One region of the Psychrobacillus sp. PGGUH221 genome, then DNA from elsewhere that is predicted to be linked to it. Evidence: riboswitches for the same ligand, from Rfam matches in the RefSeq annotation. Region 1 holds a riboswitch; the other holds the start of a gene.
The links. A riboswitch is a leader RNA that binds a small molecule or an ion and turns the genes downstream of it on or off. The one in region 1 is predicted to bind S-adenosylmethionine.
Positions count from the first base shown of each region.

Region 2: it holds a riboswitch for S-adenosylmethionine, as region 1 does, so the genes downstream of both, PGC35_RS17490 (hypothetical protein) here and metA (homoserine O-acetyltransferase MetA) in region 1, are expected to answer to the same signal.

Region 1 is NZ_JAQMHQ010000003.1:146,007-155,021, reverse strand. It holds gene PGC35_RS06640 (DUF1572 family protein) at 1-191, opposite strand, end outside; gene PGC35_RS06635 (aldo/keto reductase) at 329-1,261, shown strand; gene metA (homoserine O-acetyltransferase MetA) at 1,316-2,224, opposite strand; SAM riboswitch class I at 2,303-2,411, opposite strand; gene PGC35_RS06625 (methyl-accepting chemotaxis protein) at 2,481-4,487, opposite strand; gene abc-f (ribosomal protection-like ABC-F family protein) at 4,684-6,552, opposite strand; gene PGC35_RS06615 (RAxF-45 family protein) at 6,664-6,795, opposite strand; gene PGC35_RS06610 (hypothetical protein) at 6,861-7,076, opposite strand; gene PGC35_RS06605 (sporulation protein) at 7,177-7,572, opposite strand; gene PGC35_RS06600 (AI-2E family transporter) at 7,578-8,771, opposite strand; gene PGC35_RS06595 (LCP family protein) at 8,842-9,015, opposite strand, start outside.
Region 2 is NZ_JAQMHQ010000010.1:157,633-166,647, forward strand. It holds gene PGC35_RS17455 (DUF6904 family protein) at 1-239, opposite strand, end outside; gene rluF (23S rRNA pseudouridine(2604) synthase RluF) at 263-967, opposite strand; gene PGC35_RS17465 (DUF4003 family protein) at 1,062-2,027, shown strand; gene PGC35_RS17470 (acyl-CoA thioesterase) at 2,105-2,581, shown strand; gene PGC35_RS17475 (hypothetical protein) at 2,601-2,978, shown strand; gene PGC35_RS17480 (hypothetical protein) at 3,123-3,932, shown strand; gene corA (magnesium/cobalt transporter CorA) at 3,966-4,928, opposite strand; SAM riboswitch class I at 5,120-5,221, shown strand; gene PGC35_RS17490 (hypothetical protein) at 5,598-5,909, shown strand; gene PGC35_RS17495 (M55 family metallopeptidase) at 6,327-7,151, shown strand; gene PGC35_RS17500 (ABC transporter permease) at 7,167-8,102, shown strand; gene PGC35_RS17505 (ABC transporter permease) at 8,102-9,015, shown strand, end outside.

The DNA of each region.
Region 1 (9,015 bases):
TTTAAGTTTCCACTCATATGCTTCACCAGTACATCTACACTATTTGATTGTTCGTTTGGTGACCAAAAAATGGATTCTTCCTCCATTTGCATGATCGCTTTCTTTGTATCACTTTTCAATTCCTCCAATTTTGACCGTATATTTCGAATAAAGTCAGCATGAAAATTAGTTGAATTTGACAATCTAATCATCTCCTTTAAAACATAGTTCAATAAATATTATGAACCTCCTTCCCCATTTCTTTTGATAAACCAAAATTCTTTGAGTAAAAGGACATTATTGGTAATATTATACTAGAATATATTGAAAAGGAGTTGTTTTTACTACTATGAGTAAAAAAGTAGAAATTGGTAAAACCGGATTATTTGTAAATCCCGTTGGCCTTGGAACAAATGCAGTTGGTGGCCATAATTTATTTCCGAATTTAAATGATGAAACCGGAAAAGACATTGTGCTTACAGCACTTAATCATGGGATTAGTTTTCTAGATACTGCCTTTATTTACGGCATCGGAAGATCAGAAGAGTTAATTGGGGAAGTATTAAAAGAAACGAAGAAACGTAGTGAAATAATTCTTGCTACTAAGGGCGCACATAAAATGACCGGTGAAAAAGTAGTCATTGACAACTCACCTGCATTTTTAAGAGAAACTGTGGAAAACAGTTTAAAACGTCTTCAAACGGACTATATTGATTTATTCTATATTCATTTCCCCGATGAAAACACACCAAAAGCTGAAGCAGTTGGTACTCTTCAACGTTTAAAGGAAGAAGGAAAAATCCGTGCAATTGGAGTATCCAATTTTACTTTAGAACAGTTAAAAGAAGGTAACCAAGATGGTTATATTGAAGTTCTTCAATCTGGATATAACTTATTAAAACTCGATGCAGAAAAGGATTTGCTTCCATATACAAATGAACGTAATATTTCCTTTATTCCTTATTTTCCGCTTGCTTCGGGCTTATTAACAGGTAAGTATGATAAAGGCAGTACTTTTAGAGAAGGTCTCACAAAAAATCCGTTATTCCAAGGAGAAACATATATTAACAACTTAGAAAAGGTAGAGCAGCTTCGCCAAATTGCCATTGATAAAAATGTAGGTGTTTCTAATATTGTGCTTGCATGGTATTTAACAAAAGAAAATATTGATGTGATTATTCCAGGGGCTAAAAAACCTGAACAAGTTATAGATAATTTGAAAACTGTAGATGTTCAATTAACAAAACAAGAAATAGATAGAATTGACCAAATATTTCAATAAAAAAATAGAACAAGAGGCTGAACGAAAGAAAAGTCTTTCTCAGCCTCTTCTGAATTATTCCCATTCGTATGGCGTTTCTTGATAGACATAATAATTTAACCAATTAGAAAACAATAAATGAGTATGCGAACGCCAAGAATTTAATGGTTGTGTCGAAGGATCATTATTAGGAAAATAATTTTCAGGTACATCGATTTCAATACCTTTATTCACATCCCGAGCATATTCTTCCGCTAAAGTTGTTGCATCATATTCTAAATGACCAGTAATCATGATATGCTTTTCGTCATTTGATATTACAAGGAATACCCCTGCATCTTCAGAATTAGAAAGCAGATTAAGTCTGGAATCAGTTATTATTTCATCATATGAAACAGAAGTATAACGAGAAACGGGCGCATAAAACTCGTCATTGAAACCACGGACTAAATTCACAGTTGGATCGGATAAACGGTGAGAAAATACACCAAAGCATTTCTTAGACAATTCAAATTTACCAATTCCATAATGATGATAAAGTGCAGCTTGTGCACCCCAACATATATGTAAGACAGAAGTGACGTTTGTTTTCGACCAATCCATTATTTCTGTCATCTCACTCCAATAATTTACATCTTCAAAATTCAAATGTTCAATTGGTGCTCCAGTAATAATCATCCCATCATATTTGCGAAGTTTAATCTCTTCAAAAGTAGTATAGAAAGTGTCTAGATGCGTTTTACTTACATTTTTGGATTCATGTGTTGCTGTATTCATAAATGTAACATTCACTTGTAATGGTGTATTACCTAATAGTCTTAGTAGTTGTAATTCCGTTTTTTCTTTTTCTGGCATTAGATTTAATATAATTATGTTTAGAGGACGGATATCCTGAGCAATTGCGCGCTCCTCGTCCATGATAAAAATCTTTTCTTTCTTCAGCAATTCAGCTGCTGGCAATTGTTTGGGAATCTTAATTGGCATACATTTCTCCTCATTTCCGTAAAAATAAAAACCCTCTCTTCTAATAAATAAGAAAAGAGGGTAAGCAAATGCTCTCAGTTCTTATCTTTCAAGATTGATATCTTGTAGGAGTTAGCACCTTTCTGACATGTGTCAGAGGTTGCTGAAGCTTCACAGGGCCATTTCCCTCTGCTTCTCTTGATAAGAGTATATTTTTTGTTATTCTACTACATTATTTTTTATACTATCATTTTCTGAACATTTAAGCAATGGATTATTATACTTTAAAACGATTCACTGCTTCTGCTAATTTATCGCTAAGTTCTGTTAATGTTTCAGAAGCATCTGCAACGGATTGGATTGCCCGAAGCTGTTCGTCTGAAGATGCACTAACTTCCTCGCATGCAGCAGCAGTTTGTTGAGAAGTCGCTGCCATCATTTGAATCGTTTCAACTACTTGTTCTTTGTATTTAGAAACTTGGTTAATTTCGTCGGAAACCTCATCAATAGAGGATTGCATATTCTCCATTAAATTTGAGATTTCACTAAATGTTATTTCCGTATCTGTAACTACTGTCCCTTGTATACGGAAAGTTTCCCTAGTTTCAGTCATTTGTTGGCTTACTAAAACGGATTCTTTCTGTAATTCAGTAATAGTCTTTTTAACATCTTCAGTCGCTCTGGCAGATTGCTCAGCAAGCTTTCTTACTTCCTCTGCTACTACCGCAAAACCTTTTCCATGTTCACCAGCTCTTGCTGCTTCTATACTTGCATTTAATGCAAGTAGATTTGTTTGAGCAGAAATCTCCATGATGGTTTCCATAACCCCTCCAATAGCTTTTACTTTGTTTTCTAAAGTATCGACTACATCAGACATAGACTTTAAATTGGACTCCCAATTGTTAAAGGATGATTTAAGTTCACCCATTTGTTTTTGGCCATTTGCATTCATTTTATTTGCTTTCGTAGCAATATCAGTCATTACAAGCGATTTTTCATTAATTAAATTAATTTGATTACTTAAATGTGAAGAGCTATCTGTTACTTCTTCCGCATCTTCAGCAGATTTTGAAGCACCTTCAGCTATTTCACCCACAGCTACGGATACTTGTTCTGATGATGCAGTTGTTTCCTCTGCAACTGCACTAAGACTTTCAGAACTTACTTGAACATTACTTGCAGATTCTTTTACTACTTGAATAATTTCATGCATGCTCTCCGTCATTTTATTGAAATTTTTAGCTAATTGTCCAATTTCATCGGATGACTTTACGTTCGCGTGAACAGTTAAATCTCCTTCTGCAACCGAATCCATTAGTTTTTTTAATTGATCTATCGGTTTTAAAATGTGATGGGTAGTGTAATATAGCACAATAAACATCAGCACTAATATAACAGCAGTAATAACTAAAATGAGATTTCGAATACTGTCAGCTGTTTGATTAACTTTTTCTTGCTCGTATACTGCACCAAGCTTCCAGTTCAAATCAGGTATTGTCGTAAATACAGTAACCGTTGAAAGTCCTTCGGAAGTATCTTTGACTACTCCTTCATTTAAAGAACTAGAAAATATTTTATTAATATAAGCATATTCTGACAAATTCTCACCAAACATGGTAGGATGAACAATTGCTGTGCCGTCGTTCTCCACGATAATCGGAAAACCTTCAAATCCTAACTCATTGGATGAAATTGTTTCTGTTAACTTCGAAAGTAATATATCAATTCCGACAACTCCAACAACTTGACCTTTCTTAAGTACTGCTTTTGCACCAGAAATTGCATATTCTCCCGTTGCAGCATCTAAATAAGGTTTGGACCAATTAAAATCATCTTTATTGGCTACTGCATTTTTATACCAATCTCTCGTTGTTGCGTCGAAGTCTTTCCCTAAATCAGCTTCAGGTATTATTTCAATATGTTTGTTCGGTAATGCATAGTAAACGGAAGCAACCGCGTCGTACAACGTTGTAAACTCAGTAAATTTAGAATCTAATTGTTTCTCTAGCTGTGAAGCAATGATTGCATCTGAAGTACTAGATTCCGCTTGAAAATCCACCACTTCCTTTGTAGTGGATATTTGCATAACCCCCTTTTCATAGACACTGAGATAATTTTGAATGGAAGAGGACATTTCGTTCACTAATACATGACTTTGATCAGTTAAACTCTCTTCCGTTTTGTCTTTAATCGTAAAAGTACTTATAAAACTTAATGCAGTCATACTAATTACAATTAAAATCATTACAGTAATAATTATTTTCCATTTGATAGAAATTTTCATATTTCATCTACTTTCTGTTTTTTTTAAGATATAATTGCCTTAATAAGGATAAATTTACTATTTCTAAAACTAGGACATAGTATATCTTTCTGATTATATCGGCTAAAAACGAGAAAGTTAATATTGAATTTTTAATTTAATAGGGACTATCTCACATTTTTTTGAATTAAGTGGACTTTATAACCATTAACATTCATCATTCTTGTCTCTCCAACCAGATCTCTATTAATTTCTCTAGTTTTTGTTCCTTATCGTCAATCAACAATAATAATTTTTCATAATCATTCCAGTCCTTCTGAATATCCTTTTCTTTCTTTAGTTTACTTAGTTCGTTTTCCAATTCAAAAATTTGTTCTTCTGTTGATTTTTCTTTTTTATCTCTATTTTTATAAGTTCTTACCTTATCCATGTTTTCTACTGTATTGATCGACTCCTGTTTTACTAGTAACTCGTTCCATTTCCCTCGAGCCCAATTATAGGGACCTTCAAAAGTTGTCAAATGACCGGAATCTAACCAAACTGTACGATGAAATAACTTATTTAAAAAGTATCGATCATGAGAAACGCATAGGATTGTTCCTTGAAAATCTTCTAGAGCATCTTCCAATACTTCTCTCGATTCAATATCTAAATGGTTTGTTGGTTCATCTAATATCAACAAATTTATATCTTGGTGCATTAGTTGAGCAAGACGAAGACGCATACGTTCTCCTCCACTTAAATCCCCAACTCGTTTAAAGACATCAGGACCATAAAACATAAACTTAGCTAAAATATGCCGTGCTTCCGCTTCAACAACACTCACTTCACTTCTAAATACATCTATTAAACGTTCTTTTGGATTCAATATTTCAAAGTGTTGTGAAAGAAATCCGATCCTAACATTACTGCCTATTCTAGCATTTCCTTCATCAGCCAAAATTTCTCCTAGCAATAATCGTAAAATTGTTGATTTTCCAGTTCCATTTCTACCAACGATCGCAACTCTTTCTTTCCAATACACATACAAATTTGATTTATGAAGCAAAACCTTATTGCCAAATGATTTAGAAACGTTATCCATTATGACAACTTCTTTTCCACTTCTAGATGCAGCTTCGAATGATAAACTCATCTTTTTAGGGTCGATAATTGGTTTTCTCAGTTTCTCCATTCTTTCCAATGCACGTTCCATGTTCCTAGCTTGCCGATGAAGACCTGGATTTGGAGGAACAGCTTCATTTGCCCACTGTCTTAACCGTTTAATGGCTTCCTTCATTTTCTTTATCTTTTTTTGTTGTTCCTCATATTCTTGAAATTCCCGCATGAGTCGTTCTTCCTTGTTAACAATATAAGAAGAATAATTACCATGGTAGAGAGTTAGTTCTCCATCCTCTAAATCAGCTACTTTTGTAATTACTTGATCTAGGAAAAATCTATCGTGCGAAATAATTACAACTGTACCTGTGTAGTTAACTAAATATTGCTCCAACCATTCAACTGCAAATAAATCTAAATGATTTGTAGGTTCATCTAGTAACAGTAAATCAGGCTGTGATAACAATAATTTACCTAGCATTATCTTTGTTTGCTCTCCTCCACTTAGGTTTGTAAAAGATTGATGAACAAATGAAGATAATTGTAAACCCTGGATGACTTTATCTATTTCTGAATCCAAAGAATAACCGCCCTGATTAGTAAAGTCCTCTTGCACATCTCCATATTCCTGGAGTAATTTTTCCATATTAGGTTGATCGGTACACGATAACTTTTCTTCTAATTGTTGCATTTTTGTTTGTAGTGCTTTTAGCTTTTCAAATGCACTATTTAAAACATCCATTCCTGTTACTTCATCTGAAAAGGTAGGTATCTGTGCTAAATATCCAATTTTAGTTCCTTTTTTAAAGCTGATAACACCTTTATCAGGTGCCTCCGTACCGATGATTAATTTAAAAAGTGTCGTTTTACCTGAGCCGTTTCTTCCAACAATACCTAATTTTTCTCCAGTTTTAATCGACAATGATAAGCTTTCAAAAATGGTATTTCCTCCGAGCATTTTGCTTACATCTTTAATTGTACAAATCATTATTTCCGCTTCCTTTCAAGTTCAATATAGCTGGAAGCATTTTTCTGCATAAAAAAAGACTGCTTAAAAAGCAGTCTTTCCCACATATTATGGTTCAGAAAGAATGACTTATCAGCTGTGAATTACATGTAATTTGCTAAAAATGGGCAGACTTATCCCGTTGTTAGAAATTTCATGAGTAATCGCACACGAAGTGGATAAAAATTCCAATATAAATCCATGTGCATTCACAGTGTTTTTCATTCTTTCTTCACCTCCGTTCAGTTAGTTACGAATATTCTAACACATAATTTTTTCCAACACAATAATCATTTATCAATTAGATGATCATTGTCATTGTTTTTATCAATAACACCTTCTTCATTTTCTATATTTACATCTTCATTACCGGTAACAGGACTATTACCTGTTTTACTATCAAGCTGCGTTTCCGGTTTTGGCGGACCATTTGTATCACGATTTGAACCGCAAGCAGATAGACTGAGCAATAGAAAAACTAGAGTAACGCTTATAAATTTTCGCATAAAATGTCTCCTCGTTTTTGATTAGATTGCTCAAATCCACAACATTTATCCATAAAAAAACTCCAATACAAAATGTATTGGAGTGAATGAAACCGTTTGGTTATTCTTCAATATCAAAGTGAATTTCATCTTCGTCATTATATTCAGAACCATTTTCGAATAATACGGTAGTTCTAAGTATAAGATTGCTTACGTCGTCATCGCCATCTGGAAGCCATCTTTCATCTGGCATTATTTCAAAGGGAATCATTTGAACATCTTTAGAAGCCACAGCTCCGACAAGTTCAATCGAATGCTTGGAGATAACTTTTGTAACTTCCCCATTTACTAATTTGAAAACCTCTAGTTTGATATTTTCAATTGATTCATCATCATGTACTCCGTTAATATATATTGTCCCTGATAAGTTAATACCATGTTCAATATATGGATGATCAACTACTGTTTCTATTTTTATTGATTGTACCTCAATGCAAGATTCAAATTTCCTCGCCATTACTCTCAATCCACCTTGTTATTTGTATACTCATAATGATTTTCTATAAGTGGTTCATATTTATTGTAACGTCTTTTAAATAAAGTATAAAAATGTGAAATTATAACCTTTAATATTGCATACCCTGGAATCCCTAGTATTACACCTGGTACACCAAATAAAGATCCAGAGGTAATTAAAACAAATATTATAGTTATAGGATGTACATGTAGAGATTTACCCATTATTTGTGGAGAGATAAATTTCCCTTCTACTAATTGTACTATTGTCCATACTACTGCAAGCTTTACTAACATTAAAGGAGAAGTAACAAGAGCAATTATTGCAGCAGGTGTAATTGCTATCACTGGCCCTAAATATGGTACGACACTTGTTACAGATGCTATAACTCCAAGTAGTAATGCATAATCCATTCCAATAATGGAGAAACCGATAAATATCATAAATCCTATACATATCGAAACTAAAATCTGTCCTTGAATGTATGAACTAATTTGTTTATCGATATTATGGAAAACGGATTGTAAATCATCTCGCATACGTGGTGGAAAAAGCTTCATAACATATTTTGGTAGATTTTCACCATCTTTTAATAAATAGAATACGATAAATGGTACAGTTACAATTGCCAAAATGAAGCTAGTCAACATACCTACTAATGAAGATAAACCAGTAGCTATCCCTGTTACAGTGCTTTGAATAAACTCACCTATTTCAGCTGGAAGATCTTTTAAAATGGTATTTACTTGAGTTTCGATTTGTGAATAATAATCGGAAACTATAGATGTTCGTAAAAAAGTATCAAGTGAATTAAACAATTGTATAAAATACCCAGGGAACTCTGCAACCAGCTTCGTAGACTGTGCCTTTAAAAAAGGAAAGACTAAAAAGACAAGTAGGGTGATAATACCAATTAATGCTAAGAAGATAATTAATATACCCCATACTCTCGGAATTTTAATACGCTCGAGCATGCGTAGTAATGGTCTTAGCAAATAATATACAATGACTGCTAGTATGATAGGTAAAATTACATTACCTAAAAAAACAGTTAACGGAACAAATATAAATGATATCTTGTCGTATATCATAATGACAAGTCCGATTAACAAAAGCATAATTAGTGTAAAGAAAGTATTACGTCCACCTAGAAATTTTATGTATCTCGTAGAAAAAAAAGAAGGTTTTTCAGGCTCCACTTTTATCAAACTCCCTTTTCTATATATTCTTATTTTACGGAGGAAAAAAAAGTTTAGCAACGTATACGATTTACTTTTCTAAAAATTTCGTAATGGCTGTTTTATTTTCTTCTGTATCAATCTCAATAACAGAACCAGCATGAGAATAGCTATTAAAGGAATACGACCCTTCCACTGGAATCGTTAATTTATCAATTTCAAGCTTTCCACTTGTAATAGCATCAATCACTCGTTTTCCCTTATC
Region 2 (9,015 bases), on a different contig from region 1:
GATTTCATCATTTCTTTGTGTAAGCCATTTGCTACAAAATCAATATTGCGATTTCCTTGATAGGCATAACGTATTTCGGATGTCACACCTAATAAACGCATTCGAGCTCCTTGCCAGTCCATATATCGATCTTCTTTTCCCGTCAGATGATGTATTGCAGAGCAAAGCTCATCTAAATCCCAAAAATCACCACTAATTAATACGCCCGTCATATTTTCCGTGCTTTTTAACGCAAGCATATTCTCCACCTCCTAAGGTTCTATTACCTTTTTGGTGAATAGTTAAGCGTAGAAAACAATTCTTTTTTCTCTAAATCGGTCAATTCTCTCCATTCTCCAATAGATAGACCTTCTAATGTTATATTCATAATACGAATACGTTGTAATCTCTTCACAGTAAATCCTAGTGCAGAACACATTCTTCTTATTTGTCTGTTTAAACCTTGTGTAAGAGTTATATTAAAAGTATTTTGACCAACTTTTTTTACTTTTGCGGGTAGTGTTTTCGTTCCTAAAATATTTACACCAGAAGCCATTTTTTCAATGAATGAATCGGTTATTCTTTCATTTACAGTAACAATATATTCTTTTTCATGTTTATTTTCAGCCCGTAATATTTCATTCACTATGTCTCCATCATTCGTCATCAAAATTAATCCATCCGAATCTTTATCTAAGCGACCAATATGAAAAATACGAAGTGGGTGATTGACAAAATCGACAATATTACCTTTTACGTGACGTTCTGTTGTGCTGGTGATACCGACCGGTTTATTCAAAACGAGATACACTAATGGTTGTTCAACGGCAATCGGTTTTCCGTCTACACGCACGTCGTCTCCAGCTTCCACTTTACTTCCAAGTTCAGCCATCATTCCATTGATAGTTACTCTACCATCTGTTATCCATTTATCGGCACCACGTCTTGAGACAATTCCAGCTTCACTTAAAAATTTATTAATGCGCATCCTAAAACACCTACTTTTCTTGTTAGAATGATTATAACAAAACTTGAAACTATTTTAGAGTAAAGCGCGTAAAAAAGAAAAGGAGTGATTGACTATGACGATTAATCAAAAAATAGAAGAGACATTCAACACTTTAAAAAAATTATTAAGCTGGGGTGTTGATAAACGTGTCACTCTCTCGCTTGCTGGTTATTATGTGACGCTAGATAAAGAACTAAATGAAAGTAGATTCAAGGAAATAGAGATCGTTATTAAAAAGAAAGCGGGTATATTCTCTCCATTACGTTCACACTTAAACCCGCTTTTCATTGCTACATTAGATGTAGCAGGCCAAGAGCCACAACAAGCTGTAGATTTATTATTAGAGAAGATAGAAGCATTAAAAAACTCTTCCTTTAAAGTAAATAGTTATACTTATTTAGCAGCGTTATTGATGTCAGATGACAAAGTAAACTGGACAGAGGAAATGGAACGGTCTAAACAGCTAATGGCGGATATGAAGAAGCACCATCGGTTTTTAACATCAACAGACGATTATCCCTATGCCATGTTTTTAGGGAAATTAAATGGAGATACCGCTGTCCGTGCAGAAACGATGAATCGCTACTATCAGGAGCTTAGAAATTATAAATTCTACTCCGGAAATGAACTACAATGGATGTCGCAGGTACTAACGTATACAAATGCTGAATATGAGGAAGACTTGGTGAAACGTGCAGTCATTATTCGAGATGGATTAAAAAGTGTAAAGATAAAAACATCAGCCCCTCAATATCCTATGATTGGATTTATGGCTGCACTGAAAATGAATGAAGAACAACTACAAGCAATAGTTACAACATATGAATCACTAGCGAGTATGAAACTATTCTCTTGGTATAAGGATAGTGCTCTATCTATCGCTCTTGGATGGGAAATGAGAGCTTCCAAAGACACTTATACTACAGCGGCCATCTCAATGGCAACATCGCTTGAAATGCTACTTCAAGCACAACAGGCAATGATGATTTCAACAATCGCAGCTTCAAGTGCCGCAGCTTCATCTTCGAACACTGAATGATCTTCATGCTATACTATAACTGATATGCTTTACGAAAAAACGATAGAGCAAATAAAGAAAATTTTGAGGAGTAATACATGATGAACACAAATCCAATGAGTCAATCTAGAACTATACAAACCCACTTGATCCTTCCGCCTGATACAAATCATCACCAAACTATTTTTGGTGGACGGGTACTTGCATTTATCGATGAGATCGCAGCGATTTCGTCCATGAAGCATGCGCAAGGTGCAGTGGTAACTGCTTCAATAGACTCTGTTGATTTCCTTTCTTCTGCAAAAGTAGGGGATGTATTGGAGTTAGAGGCTGTTGTTTCAAATACAGGTCGTTCATCTATGGAAGTTTATGTTCGAGTAACCTCGATGAATTTAATAACTGGAGAAGAAAAACTTACAACGGAGTCTTTTGTAACAATGGTTGCAGTAGATGAAAATGGTAAGCCTGTTTCGGTACCGGGTATTCATCCTGAAACAGAAGAAGAAACTCGTTTATTTGAATCAGGTCCTGCTAGACGTATCCATCGTAAACAGCGATTAGAGATGAATTACTAATTGATAAGGATGTGAATATATGCTTAAACAAATAGATGAATTTTATAAGTATATTATGATCACGCTGCTCGTTGTATATTTAATAAACTACGCGTATTTTGGCGAGGTTACTATCACATTCACAATCATAGCACTTGCTATTGTTCTTGAAATAATTAGGCAAAGACACCATATTAAACAGCTCACCTATGCACAGCTTTCTATTATTGGAGTAGTGCTTATAGCGGGTATTGCAGGTATTATTTATTTATTTGTCTTATTCAGCATTTTTATAGTTCCTCTAAGTTTGCCAACTGCAGTAGAGGACCTATTACTAATTGCTTTTGCGCTTATTAGTTTATATGTATTAGGATATTTCTTGAAAAAATTATACGTTCGTGCAATTGAAAAACACTAAAAAACCTTTAGAAGTCCCTTAAAATAGGTCTTCTAAAGGTTTTTTTCTATAGATCAAGATTCAATCCCTTACTTTGGAATGCTTTATCATAATGAAACCATTTCAAATGTTCATTCGTAAGCATAAAAGAAGGAGTGATGGGCTATGCAACATATATACGAACGTGCTGCAAAATATACAAAGCTAGGATCGATACTAATATTTGGCCTATACATAGTTTTAGTAGTTATTTTTAGAGATGTACTGTTGTACGATTTTGAGACTCATTTTTTAATAGGATTTACGGTTTTTATATTGTTTAGTACTTCTTTTGTCATTCAAAATGCTGCAGACAAATTACCGAAAGAGCAGCAAATAGATAGTGAATATTATTCTGCTGAATTTCCCATAAAAGAACTTAATTTTCAAAGGGATGTATCTATTATTCCAGTTACCTACTTAGTTTCAGGAAGAGGAGAACGTTTATATAAGATTGAACCTGCTAAGGACCATGGAGTTAAGAAGATGCTATCTGCATTTGAGATCTTTCAAAAGGGAATGTTGATACCCATTACATACAATTTAAAAACAATGGATGATAGTATAGTCAGTCAATTCACTTTGAAAAATAAATTAAAATTTATGCAGATAAAAGTTTATGACCACACAAAAAACCATTTATCCACTGTTGTCATGCCTCCTTTTTCAGTTAAAAATAGAGCCATTATTTTTAATGCGAACAATGAGAAGATACTGCAAATGGAAGCAAAAAGTATGTATGGAGATATTGATGTCGATGATTCCAATGGAAAACGGTTAGCTACGTACCGTTTTGGAATTTTTCCTTATGCAACTCATCCTGCATTTGAAATACAAGCAGTAAACGTGCATGTGTCGCTTGCACATGACTTGACCCATGCTCAAAAACTCACTTTTACTGCATTATTTTACTATTGGACCGGTAACGTAAAATAAAAAAGGAGCTGACATTACGACGTCAGCTCTTTTTTAGTTTTTAAATAGAGAAAACCAGCCTTTAAATTTAAACCAAGCAAGCATGGAAAGAGCAATAACAACGATCAATCCCATCACGACAAAATAACCATATTTCCACTCTAGCTCAGGCATATACGCAAAATTCATTCCGTATACTCCTACGATAAATGTCAATGGTATAAAAACGGTGGATACGATCGTTAAAATCATCATAATCCGATTCATTCGACTAGAGTTAATCGACATATGACTGTCTCTAATATCTGCAGTAAGTTCTCGATTAGATTCAATCATTTCCGTGAGCTTTAGCAAGTGATCATAAATGTCTCCAAAATATGCACGTTCAGAGTGTTGTAAATTTATTCGTTCGGAATTCATAATACGGTACAATAAATCCCGCATAGGTATCACTGTTCTACGTAATCTAAGCAAATCACTACGTAAGTCAAAAACTTGATCTATAGATAAATGTCTCATATCTGAAGAAAGCTTGTCTTCTACTTCATTCAAATAATCCTCAATTTTATAGACGATTGGAAAATAAGCATCCACTACTTTATCGACGATATGATAGGTTGCATGCATGGCCCCACGTTCCCAGCCTTCTGAATTTCGAATAATGCGTTCTCGTGCTTGAGCCAATTCATGCATAGGTGGAAAGTGGAAGGTGACAACATAATCCTTTCCAACAAAAATATCTAGTTCTTCCGCTTCTAACGTTTCTTCATTAATGGTATGTAGAACATAAAACGCATACCCATCATAATGGTCTAACTTTGGACGTTGAAGTCTTAGTAAACAGTCTTCTATTGCTAGCGGATGGAAATGGAAAAAAGAGCTAAGAAGATTCTCTTCTTCTTGAGAAGGTTCTCCAATATCAATCCAATACCATTCAAACGTTTTATTTTTAATATCATGGAGAGGAAAATCACATATTATTTCGTGATCGGTTGTAATGCCCATCGTTTGAATCATATCAAAACCTCACTTTTACATTGAATGCATGTTGCCATTATCTCATATTCGCATACTTCCATCAAAACACACCTCATAATATTTAACCTATAAATTATTTATAATGACTGGAAAAGTTTGATTAAATAAAAAATAGTATTGACATATATAATTTCTATCTGTATAGTGGGTATTAATCAAATATAACAACTTTCTTATCAAGAGAGGTGGAGGGACTTGGCCCTAGGATACCTCAGCAACAGGCATTTTTGCACTGTGCTAATTCCAAAAGCTTTTAGGCTTGAAGATAAGAAGAGAATAATCACTTAACGACGTGTAAACCTCTTCTTGTTTCTAAGAAGAGGTTTTATTTGATTTAAAGAGCTATATGGAAAGAATTTTGGCTTTGGTTTCACCTCGTTCACTTCAGTTACCCATTCGTAAGAAGTGTATCGAGTTAAATATAAAACTTCTTTTTTGAAGATCCCATTTGATCAATAGAGAAAGAAAGTATTTATTTTACACCACACAGAGTTTTGAACTAATCAACCCCCTTGTCTATATACTGGCAAAGGGGTTGATTAGTTATTCGGGTTCATTTTTATTTGTAATTAACTGAGGTGTTTGTCTAGTTTCTATAGCCTGCTTTTGCATTTACTAATATAAGTGCAAGAAGGAGGTGAATTTATTGTGAACCAATATCATCATAGACCTTGTCATTCATGCCATCAACCTCAAGTATCCCCATGGCAACAACCACCTGCGCAGCCAATTGTATGTCCACCGCAATATCGTGTACGTGATTCCTTTATACCGAGAATGCAACCTGTAATTCATCCAATCGTTAATGTGAATCGCGAGCATATTGTAAATGTTCCACAGCATTACTTTACAGAGACCAATCGAAACGTAGTTGTGAATCCACCCCTACAAGCATACCCATATCCGCAAGGAGGATTCCAACAACCATTCCAACGTCCTTTCTTCGGTCCTCGTTACTAAGGATATTATTGTTAGCTACGGCAACGCAGGAGCAACGAACTTAACTGCGACGAGTAGCAACCGCAACGCAGGAGCAAACGAACTTAACTGCGACGAGTAGCAACCGCAACGCAGGAGCAACGATCTCAACTGCGACGAGTAGCTATGCTACGCAGGAGCAACCGAACTTAACTGCGACGAGCAAGTGAAACGGCGCAGGAGCAAATGCCTTTTTAAAAGCGCATTTGCTTTTTTTGTGTGTAAAATCCTTAATCTATTCCTTTGTTTAAAATTTTTTGTTAATGTTCGCATTACTCATCAAATCCGTGTATTTACCAAAAAAAAGGCATTATAAATATTTAGACATATTGTAATTTTCTATATATTTTGATAAAGTTATATTTATTTTGATGGGTGAAATGATTAAGGGGGATGGAAATGAAGCTTTTTCTTTCAATTGATATGGAAGGAATCACAGGTTTGCCGGATCATACTTTTGTGGACTCCAGTAAGCATAATTATGAACGTGCTCGCCGTATAATGACACAAGAGGCAAATGCAATTGTAGAAGGTGCTCTATCTGTAGGTGTAAAAGAGATTTTAGTTAATGATAGTCACTCTAAAATGAATAATATTTTAGTAGAAGAGTTGCATCCAGAAGCTTCTTTAATAACGGGAGATGTGAAGCCGTTTTCGATGGTGCAGGCATTAGATGAATCTTACCTTGGTGCAGTATTTGCTGGTTATCATTCGAGAGCAGGACAACCTGGAGTAATGAGTCACTCAATGATATTCGGAGTTAGAAATATGTATATAAACGATGTAGAAATTGGTGAACTGGGATTAAATGCATATGTAGCAGGGCACTTTGGTGTACCAGTTATTATGGTTGCAGGCGATGATGGTGCGTGTAAAGAAGCTGAGGCACTGATTCCTGGAGTTGTCACTGCAGTAGTGAAAGAGTCTATCTCAAGATCAGCGGTTAAGACATTGCATCCACAAAAAGCACATGCACTATTGAGAGAAAAGGTAGCTGTAGCGATTAGTAATAGAGATCAAATCAAACCGCTCACCCCTCCTAAAAATCCAACATTACGTATTGAATTTGTTAATTATGGTCAAGCGGAATGGGCGGCACTTATACCTGGTTGTGAAATTATAGAAGGAACGACAATAGTTAAGTTCGAGGCAAAAGATATATTAGAAGCATACCGGGCGATGCTTGTAATGGTAGAGCTAGCAATGCAAACGAAATTTTGTTAAGGGGGGAGTTTGCTTATGGCGAAATATATTATTAAACGTTTTATTATGATGATTGCTACGATTCTTATCATTGCTACCGTAACCTTCATATTAATGCATTCGGTTCCAGGGTCTCCATTTGAAGGAGAAAGGACATCTAATCCTACGATTCAAGCAAACTTAGAAAAGTTTTACAAACTTGATGAACCGATGCATGTTCAGTATTTGTATTATTTAAAGTCGATTGTGACATTTGACTTTGGACCATCGATTAAAAAGCCGAATGACTCCGTAAATGAATTACTTGCAAGGGGATTCCCAATATCTTTTGAGTTGGGAATGGTTACGATACTAGTCGCTTTAATATCTGGAATTATCTTAGGGACGCTTGCTGCACTCCGGCACAACGGAATAATTGACTACTTAGCAATGACTTTTGCCGTTGTAGGGATTTCTGTCCCGAATTTCGTGCTAGCAACCTTACTTATTCAACAATTGGCAGTAAACTTGGAATGGTTTCCAGCGGCTACTTGGAGCAGCCCGATACATATGATATTACCTACTTTAGCTCTTGCAACAGGTCCTACAGCAATAATTGCACGATTAACGAGATCTAGCATGCTCGAAGTATTGACTCAGGACTATATAAAAATGGCCCGGGCAAAAGGTCTTTCACCGGTGAGAATCGTCGTGCGACATGCGTTAAGAAATGCCCTTATGCCGGTTGTAACTATTTTAGGAACAATGCTTGCTGGTATATTAACAGGGACTTTTGTTATTGAGCGGATATTTGCCATTCCAGGAATGGGAAAATACTTCGTAGAGAGTATTAACAACCGAGATTATCCGGTTATTATGGGGTCTACCGTTTTCTATAGTGCGTTTCTCGTATTCATGTTGTTTCTTGTAGATATTGTATACGGATTTCTAGATCCACGAATAAAATTACACCGTAAAGAGGGGGATGCGTAATGACAAACCCACAAAATGTGGTTTCCCCACAAAATGTACAGGACGAGTGGTTTAGACCAAAACCAAAAAATCAAGAAAAAGCGGAGGCTGTTGTAAGGCCGTCGTTATCTTATTGGAAAGATGCATGGCGCAGACTCCGAAAAAATAAACTTGCAATGGGCGGGCTAATATTTCTTATTTTACTTACGCTCTTTGCCATATTTGGTCCAATTTTTTCTCCTTATTCAGTAACAGCCACTGATTATCCTAGTCAAAATCAGGCGCCTTCTGCTGCCCATTGGTTTGGCACGGATGAGGCTGGTCGTGATGTATTTACTAGGACATGGTATGGTGCTCGAATCTCTTTATTTGTAGGAGTAATGGCAGCCCTTATAGACTTTTTCATTGGAATTATTTATGGCGGTTTGAGTGGATATAAAGGTGGACGAACGGATGCAGTAATGATGCGTATAGTAGAAGTGCTTTACGGATTGCCGCATTTGTTGGTTGTTATTTTACTAATGGTTGTAATGGGGGCGAGCTTAACCACTATTATTGTTGCACTTACGGTGACAGGGTGGGTAGGTATGGCTCGTATTGTTCGAGGACAGGTACTTCAAATAAAAAACTATGAATTCGTGACCGCCTCCAAATCCTTTGGTGCAAAGACTTCTAGAATTTTACGCAAAAACCTCCTGCCGAACACAATGGGTCCGATTATAGTTCAAATGACGCTTACTGTTCCAAGTGCTATTTTTGCAGAAGCATTTCTAAGCTTTTTAGGATTAGGAATTGCTGCTCCCTTTGCAAGTTGGGGTGTTATGGCAAATGATGCATTGCCTGTAATTTTATCGGGGCACTGGTGGCGTTTATTATTTCCAGCACTTTTCATTTCCCTGACGATGTTTGCTTTTAATGTATTGGGAGATGGTTT